DNA from 2 places in the Streptomyces sp. NPDC024687 genome. Region 2 is predicted to be linked to the other one. Evidence: riboswitches for the same ligand, from Rfam matches in the RefSeq annotation. Region 2 holds a riboswitch; the other holds the start of a gene.
The links. A riboswitch is a leader RNA that binds a small molecule or an ion and turns the genes downstream of it on or off. The one in region 2 is predicted to bind cyclic di-AMP.
Positions count from the first base shown of each region.

Region 1 (3,756 bases), on a different contig from region 2:
CGGTCCGTGAAGAAGATGCGCGGCTATCTCGCCGAGCTCATCCACCGGAAGCGGGAAGCGCTGCCCGACGAGCCCCCTCCCGGCGAGGACCTCATCTCCGCGCTCATCCGCGCCTCCGACCACGGGGAGCACCTCACCGAGAACGAAGCCGCGGCCATGGCCTTCATCCTCTTGTTCGCAGGTTTCGAGACCACCGTCAATTTGATCGGAAACGGCGCCTACGCCCTCCTCACCCATCCCGAGCAGCGCGACCGGCTGCAGGAATCCCTGGCCAGGCAGGAGAGGGGCCTCCTGGAGACCGGTGTGGAGGAACTGCTGCGGTACGACGGTCCGGTGGAACTGGCCACCTGGCGGTTCGCCACCGAACCCCTGCGGATCGGCGGGCAGGACATCGCCGCCGGTGACCCGGTGCTCGTCGTGCTCGCCGCCGCGGACCGGGATCCGGAGCGGTTCGCCGACCCCGACGTGCTCGATCTGTCCCGCCGTGACAATCAGCACCTCGGTTACGGCCACGGCATCCACTACTGCCTCGGTGCCCCGCTCGCCCGCCTGGAGGGCCAGACCGCGCTCGCCACCCTCCTCACCCGCCTCCCGGATCTCCAACTGGCGGTCGATTCGGCTGATTTGCGGTGGCGCGGGGGGCTCATCATGCGTGGACTGCGCACTTTGCCCGTGGAGTTCACGCCCGTCCGGTAATCGACCGAGAGGCCCGTCCTGTCCCCGCACGGAGTGGGTAAACATGACGAGTCCTCAAGTTTGTGATCCTCACGTGATCTACGCGGCATTAACTTGTGACAAGTGATCGAACCCCTATACGTTCACGGACCAGCGCGGTGCCCCGCACCACTCGCCGCGCGGGTATTTGCTGTCTCGGGAAAGGTCCCCTCATGCTCTCCGGGAACGGTCGTCACCGTCGCCCCCGTCAGGCTCCCGCTCTCCTCGTGGCGGCCGGTGTGACGGGCTCCGCCATCGCGATCCCACTGCTCGGAGCGACCGGAGCGAGCGCCGCCACCGGCACCACCTGGGACCGGGTCGCGGAATGCGAGAGCGGCGGCTCCTGGAGCGCCAACGACGCCAACGGCTACTACGGCGGCCTCCAGATGTCCCAGGAGAACTGGGAGAAGTACGGCGGCCTCGAATACGCCGAGACGGCGGACCTGGCCAGCCGCAACCAGCAGATAGCCGTGGCCGAGAAGCTCCTCGCGGACCAGGGCATCGCCGCCTGGCCCACCTGCGGTCTGCTCGGCGGTCTCAGCAAGGACTCGAGTGCGGCCGACGTCGACACGGGCGTGGGGAGCGAGACACCCTCGGCCTCGGCGTCCGACTCATCGACATCGTCCGGTTCATCCGGATCGTCTGGTTCATCCGGTTCCTCCGACTCCTCGGGCGCCGAGGAGTCTTCCGGTCTGCTCGGCGCGCTGGACGGTTCGTCCGCCACGCCCTCGCCGTCGGCCACCGCCTCCAATGGCGACAGTTCCGCCAAGTCGGGCAAAAAGAACCCTTCGCCTTCCGAGGGCTCCGCCGCGGAGGACGTACAGCCTTCCGACAGCTCGCCCGTGGTGAGCCCAGAAGAGGACGAAGCGGACAAGTCGTGGCAGCAGGGCAGCTCTTCGGCCCTCGTGGACGTCGGCGCCCTCGGTTCCGGCAAGCACCGCGGCGGCAGTGCCGAGGAGATTGCGACGAAGAGCACAGCCTCCTCCCCGGCCGGCCGGCATGCCGCGGGCACCTACACCGTCCAGGAGGGCGACTCGCTCGCCTCCATCGCCGACTCCCTTGGCCTCGACGGCGGATGGCGTGCCCTCTACGCCGAGAACAAGGACCGCATCGGGGCCGACCCGAGCGGCATCGTCGCCGGTCAGACCCTCGACACAGGGGTTGAATAGGGCTGAAAAGGCCTGAAAAACAGCGGGAGTTCACGTCACACTTCGCACTGAATGTCCACTTTGGTGAAAGTGTGGGATGAGTCTCAGAAGCCCTGATCGTCTTTGAAATTCCGCCGAGCCCGTGTCTACGGTCGTGACCGCTCGGCAACCCGAGCCCCGTCTGTCGCAACGCCGAATCCTGCCAGCGACGGAACGGGAACAGTCGTCGCGTCAAGCGCCGTAGGCAGGAGCGGGGGACCCAAGGTAAGTGCCGGGCCCAGCAGTTCATGCTGGACCGGCTTGGGGTGAAGCCGCGCATCGCGAGATGTGCGGCCGGGCAACTCAACCGGCCCGAACCCGACAGCTCACCTCGCAGGCGTCGGTGAGGGGATCCACCATGCTGTTTTCCGGTAAGGGCAAGCACCGTCGTCCGTCCAAGGCCACCCGTGCCGCCGCGCTTGCCGGTGTCACCGGTGTCGCCATCGCCGCCCCGCTGATGGCGGCCGGCAACGCCTCCGCCGCCACCGCCTCCGAGTGGGACACCGTCGCCCAGTGCGAGTCCGGCGGCAACTGGTCCATCAACACCGGCAACGGCTACTACGGCGGCCTGCAGTTCTCGGCCTCCACCTGGGCCGCGTACGGCGGCACGCAGTACGCCGCGCAGGCCAACCAGGCCAGCAAGTCCCAGCAGATCGCCGTCGCCGAGAAGGTCCTCGCCTCCCAGGGCAAGGGTGCCTGGCCGGTCTGCGGCAAGGGCCTGTCCAGCGCCGGCTACAGCGGCAGCAGCTCGTCCTCCTCCAGCTCCTCGAACTCCAGCTCCTCGAACTCCGGCTCCTCGAGCACGAGCAGCCGTTCGACCGACGAGCAGAGCGCCTCCCGTTCGACCGACCGTCCGGCCGCCAAGAAGACGGTCACCACCCCGACCGGCAAGAAGGTCAAGAAGGGCGACGGCGAGTACAAGGTCGTCAAGGGTGACACCCTCAGCTCGATCGCCGAGAAGCACAAGGTCAAGGGCGGCTGGCAGAAGCTGTTCAAGCTGAACAAGGACATCATCACCGACGCGGACTTCATCTACCCGGGTCAGCAGCTGCACCTCAAGTAGGACCCAGCTGAACCACAGCGCCCTCACAGCCGTGTCCTTCAGGATGAAGGCCTCGTGAGGGTCACCCCCCGTCCCCACGGGCTCCCCGCTCCGGTGCGTGTTCCCCCGTACGCACCGGGGCGGGGTTTTTTCATGCCCCGTCGAGGCATGTCTTTGTTCAGTTCAGAAACAATTTACTCTCGGTTCTGTCCAGGAGGCGGTCCACACGGTGGCCGAACCCCCGGAGCCGGTTAGGCTCGGTCTCGCAGAACCCACCGCGGTCCCGGCGGACCGTGTCACATCCCAAGAAGGAGATGCTCGTGCCGTCCATCGACGTCGTCGTAGCCCGGGAAATCCTGGACTCCCGAGGCAACCCCACGGTCGAGGTCGAGGTCGGCCTCGACGACGGCAGCACCGGTCGTGCCGCCGTCCCCTCCGGCGCCTCCACGGGCGCCTTCGAGGCCATCGAGCTCCGCGACGGTGACCCGAACCGCTACCACGGCAAGGGTGTCGAGAAGGCCGTGCTGGCCGTCATCGAGCAGATCGGCCCGGAGCTGGTCGGCTACGACGCCACCGAGCAGCGTCTGATCGACCAGGCGATGTTCGACCTGGACGCCACCGACAACAAGGGCTCGCTCGGCGCCAACGCCATCCTCGGCGTCTCGCTCGCCGTCGCCCACGCCGCCTCCGAGGCCAGCGACCTCCCGCTCTTCCGCTACCTGGGCGGCCCGAACGCGCACCTGCTGCCGGTGCCGATGATGAACATCCTGAACGGCGGCTCGCACGCCGACTCCAACGTGGACATCCAGGAGT
Region 1 is NZ_JBVHLJ010000006.1:109,457-113,212, reverse strand. Features, by position in the region: gene ACZ39I_RS24035 (cytochrome P450 family protein) at 1-696, shown strand, start outside; gene ACZ39I_RS24030 (transglycosylase family protein) at 888-1,883, shown strand; cyclic di-AMP (ydaO/yuaA leader) riboswitch at 2,089-2,256, shown strand; gene ACZ39I_RS24025 (transglycosylase family protein) at 2,260-2,964, shown strand; gene eno (phosphopyruvate hydratase) at 3,258-3,756, shown strand, end outside.
Region 1: linked by a shared signal. The riboswitch ahead of ACZ39I_RS24025 (transglycosylase family protein) and the one ahead of ACZ39I_RS38625 (M23 family metallopeptidase) in region 2 are both predicted to bind cyclic di-AMP.

Region 2 (3,756 bases):
CCTGTTCGGCGACCCGCAGCTCGCCCTCACCGCCGTGGAGCGCGTCCTGGAGGTGAGCGCCGAGGACGTCCAGAAGGTAGCCAAGGCCAAGCTGCGCCCCGACAACCGGGCGGTGCTCGTGTACGAACCCACCACTGCCGAAGCCCCCGCCGACCAGGACGAGAACGAGGAGGCGGCCCAGTGAGCGAGCTCGCCGCGATGGACTTCCACCCCCAGCCCCAGGCGGGCGACGCCAGGCCGTGGGCCTTTCCGGCCCCCACGCGCGGGACGCTCGACAACGGCCTGACGGTCCTGCGCTGCCACCGCCCCGGCCAGCAGGTCGTCGCCGTCGAGGTGCTCCTGGACGCTCCTCTGGAGGCCGAACCGGCCGGCCTCGACGGTGTCGGCACGATCATGGCGCGCGCCTTCTCGGAGGGCACCGACAAGCACTCCGCCGAGGAGTTCGCCGCCGAACTGGAGCGATGCGGCGCCACCCTCGACGCGCACGCCGACCACCCGGGCGTCCGGCTGAGCCTCGAAGTGCCGGCCTCCCGCCTCGCCAAGGCGCTCGGTCTGCTGGCCGACGCCCTGAGGGCACCCGCCTTCGCGGACAGCGAGATCGAACGGCTCGTCAACAACCGCCTGGACGAGATCCCGCACGAGCTCGCCAACCCGTCCCGCCGCGCAGCCAAGGAGCTCTCCCGGGAACTGTTCCCGGCGGACTCGCGCATGTCCCGCCCGCGCCAGGGCACCGAGGAGACGGTCGAGAACATCGACTCCGCGGCGGTGCGCGGGTTCTACGAGAAGCACGTACGGCCAGCCACCGCGACCGCCGTGGTCGTCGGCGACCTCACCGGCATCGATCTGGACGAGCTGCTCGGCGACACCCTCGGCTCCTGGACCGGCTCCACGGCCCAGCCGCGCCCCATGCCGCCGGTGACCGCCGACGACACCGGCCGGGTCGTCATCGTGGACCGCCCCGGCGCCGTCCAGACGCAGCTGCTGATCGGCCGTATCGGCGCCGACCGGCACGCGCGCGTGTGGCCCGCGCAGGTGCTCGGCACATACTGCCTCGGCGGCACTCTCACCTCCCGGCTGGACCGTGTCCTGCGCGAGGAGAAGGGCTACACCTACGGCGTGCGGTCGTTCGGGCAGGTCCTCAGGTCCGCCCCGGACGGCTCGGGCGCCGCGATGCTCGCCATCAGCGGCTCCGTCGACACCCCGAACACCGGTCCCGCCCTTGAGGACCTGTGGACCGTGCTGCGCACGCTCGCGGAGGGCGGCCTCACCGACGCCGAGCGGGACGTCGCCGTACAGAACCTCGTCGGCGTGGCGCCGCTCAAGTTCGAGACGGCGGCGGCCGTGGCGGGCACCCTGGCCGACCAGGTCGAGCAGCACCTGCCGGACGACTACCAGGCGACCCTGTACCAGCAGCTCGCCGCGACGGGCACCGTCGAGGCCACCGCGGCCGTCGTGAATGCGTTCCCGGTGGACCGTCTGGTGACGATCCTGGTCGGCGACGCGGCCGCGATCAAGGAGCCCGTGGCGGCCCTCGGCATCGGCGAGGTCAAGGTCGTGTCGGCCGAGTAGAGGGGCCGGCAGAGCAGGCGCCGCACAGGGGCCCTGGTGACGGAAGCGTCACCAGGGCCCTTAGATGTCCGAATTGGGCAGGAGGTTGCCTGTCTTGCCTGTGGGATGCGCTACAAAAACCGTGATCGGTTTGGGGATTGAAAGTCGGCCCGCTTAGCGTCATCCCGGCTGTTCGTCAGGCACTGCGCCGCGTCCGCGGCACCGGACAGTCATCGCCGAGTCCCCGCATGGCGCGAGCCAGGGGAGCCGGGGACCCACATGCGTTGTCCCTGGGGTGAATCGGACGCCCGCGCGCGCTGCGAGGGGGTCCGTAGGAGACCTTCCTGCTCCGAACCCGTCAGCTAACCCGGTAGGCGAGAAGGAAGGAAAGGACCACCCACTACATGGCGTTCACCTGCGCCGCCGGGAAGCACCGTCGTCCCAGCCGGATGAAGCGCACCACCGCCAATGCGGCGGGCGTCGCGGCCCTCGCCACCACCGGCGTCATCGGCACCCTCGCCGCTCCGGCGCTCGCCGCCGGGAACTCCGTCGAGCAGACCGGGCTCATGCCCGTCGTCAGCGTCGGCGACTCCCTCGCCGATCAGCTCGACGCCCAGGCCGCTGCCCAACAGCAGGCCGCCGAGCGGAAGAAGGCGGCGGCGGAGGCCAAGAGGAAGGCCGAGGCACGGGCCAAGGAGGAGCGCGAGGCCAAAGAGCGCGCCGCCCGCGCGGCCGAGCGCAAGCGCCTCAACAGCTTCGTCACCCCGATCTCCGGCTCCTACATCTCCACCGGCTACAAGACCGGCGGCTCCCTGTGGTCCTCCGGCAGCCACACCGGCGTCGACTTCCACGCCGCGAGCGGCACCTCCGTCCACGCGGTCGGCCGCGGCACCGTCGTGGAGACCGGCTGGGGCGGCTCGTACGGCAACGAGATCGTGATCAGGATGGCCGACGGCACGTACACCCAGTACGGCCACCTGTCGTCCATCGGCGTCTCGGTCGGCCAGTCGGTCACCCCCGGCCAGCAGATCGGCCTGTCCGGCGCGACCGGCAACGTCACCGGGCCGCACCTGCACTTCGAGGCCCGCACCACCGCCGAGTACGGCTCGGACATCGACCCCGTCGCCTATCTGCGCTCGCACGGCGTGAGTGTCTGACGACGTACCGCGAGATCTTCTTCGGCCCCGGCTCCTCCGAGCCGGGGTTTCCGCGTTTACAGTGCCCCGCTGTCCAAAAAATATCCCTGGATTCCGGTCCGCCGTCGGAAATTCCCGCTCATTGCAATAGAGTCACTGAACACACGTCAATCGGCGACGTTTCAAGGGGACTAAGACGGAGGTCGGACATGCGTATTCCGGCGCACTCGGTATGCACGGCTATCCGGGACGACATCGTCGCCGGTGTCTACGAGCGCGGCAGCCGACTCACCGAGGAACTGCTCGCCCGCCGCTACGGCGTCTCCCGCGTCCCCGTCCGGGAGGCCCTGCGCACACTGGAGGCCGAGGGCTTCGTGGTGACGCGACGCCACGCGGGCGCGTGCGTGGCCGAACCGACCGACCAGGAGGGCGCCGACCTCCTGGAGATGCGCATGCTGCTGGTGCCGCTCGGCGCCTCCCGGGCCGCCCAGCGGCGCACCGAGGCCCATCTGAAGGTGCTGCGCGGCCTGGTCCGGCTGGGTCAGGAGCGGGCCAGGCAAGGCAACAGCGAGGATCTGCGCTCCCTTGGGGGCTGGTTCCACGAGACGCTCGCCCAGGCCTCCGGCAGCCCTGCCATGACCTCGATGCTGACCCAGCTCCGGCACAAGATCGCCTGGATGTACGTGGTGGAGGCGCCCGCCAACCCGGTGGAGTCCTGGGCGGAGCACGGCGCGATCGTGGACGCGGTGGCGCGCGGGGACGGTGAGCGCGCGCGGGCTATCACGGCGCTGCATACCGAGCGTATGTCTGCCGCGCACCGGCTGCGGTTCTCCTCTGGCGGCGACCGCGGGGAGCGGGTGAGGAATTCGCAACATGGCGTAAACATGCCGAGCCTGCGGAATTAACGCGGGCGCCGTATAGCAAAGAAAAAGTACTTTGAGGGGCCATTATTTTTGCTGCCTGTACGGGGAAGGGTGAAGGGCTCGCCCGGCAATTCGGGCGAGCCCTTCAGGACGTGTGGCAGGCATCTTCTGGCACGCAGCTGCAAGTTTTGATCGTTGAGGTGTCTGTG
Region 2 is NZ_JBVHLJ010000015.1:38,108-41,863, reverse strand. Features, by position in the region: gene ACZ39I_RS38635 (M16 family metallopeptidase) at 1-184, shown strand, start outside; gene ACZ39I_RS38630 (M16 family metallopeptidase) at 181-1,569, shown strand; cyclic di-AMP (ydaO/yuaA leader) riboswitch at 1,773-1,939, shown strand; gene ACZ39I_RS38625 (M23 family metallopeptidase) at 1,953-2,705, shown strand; gene ACZ39I_RS38620 (GntR family transcriptional regulator) at 2,894-3,589, shown strand.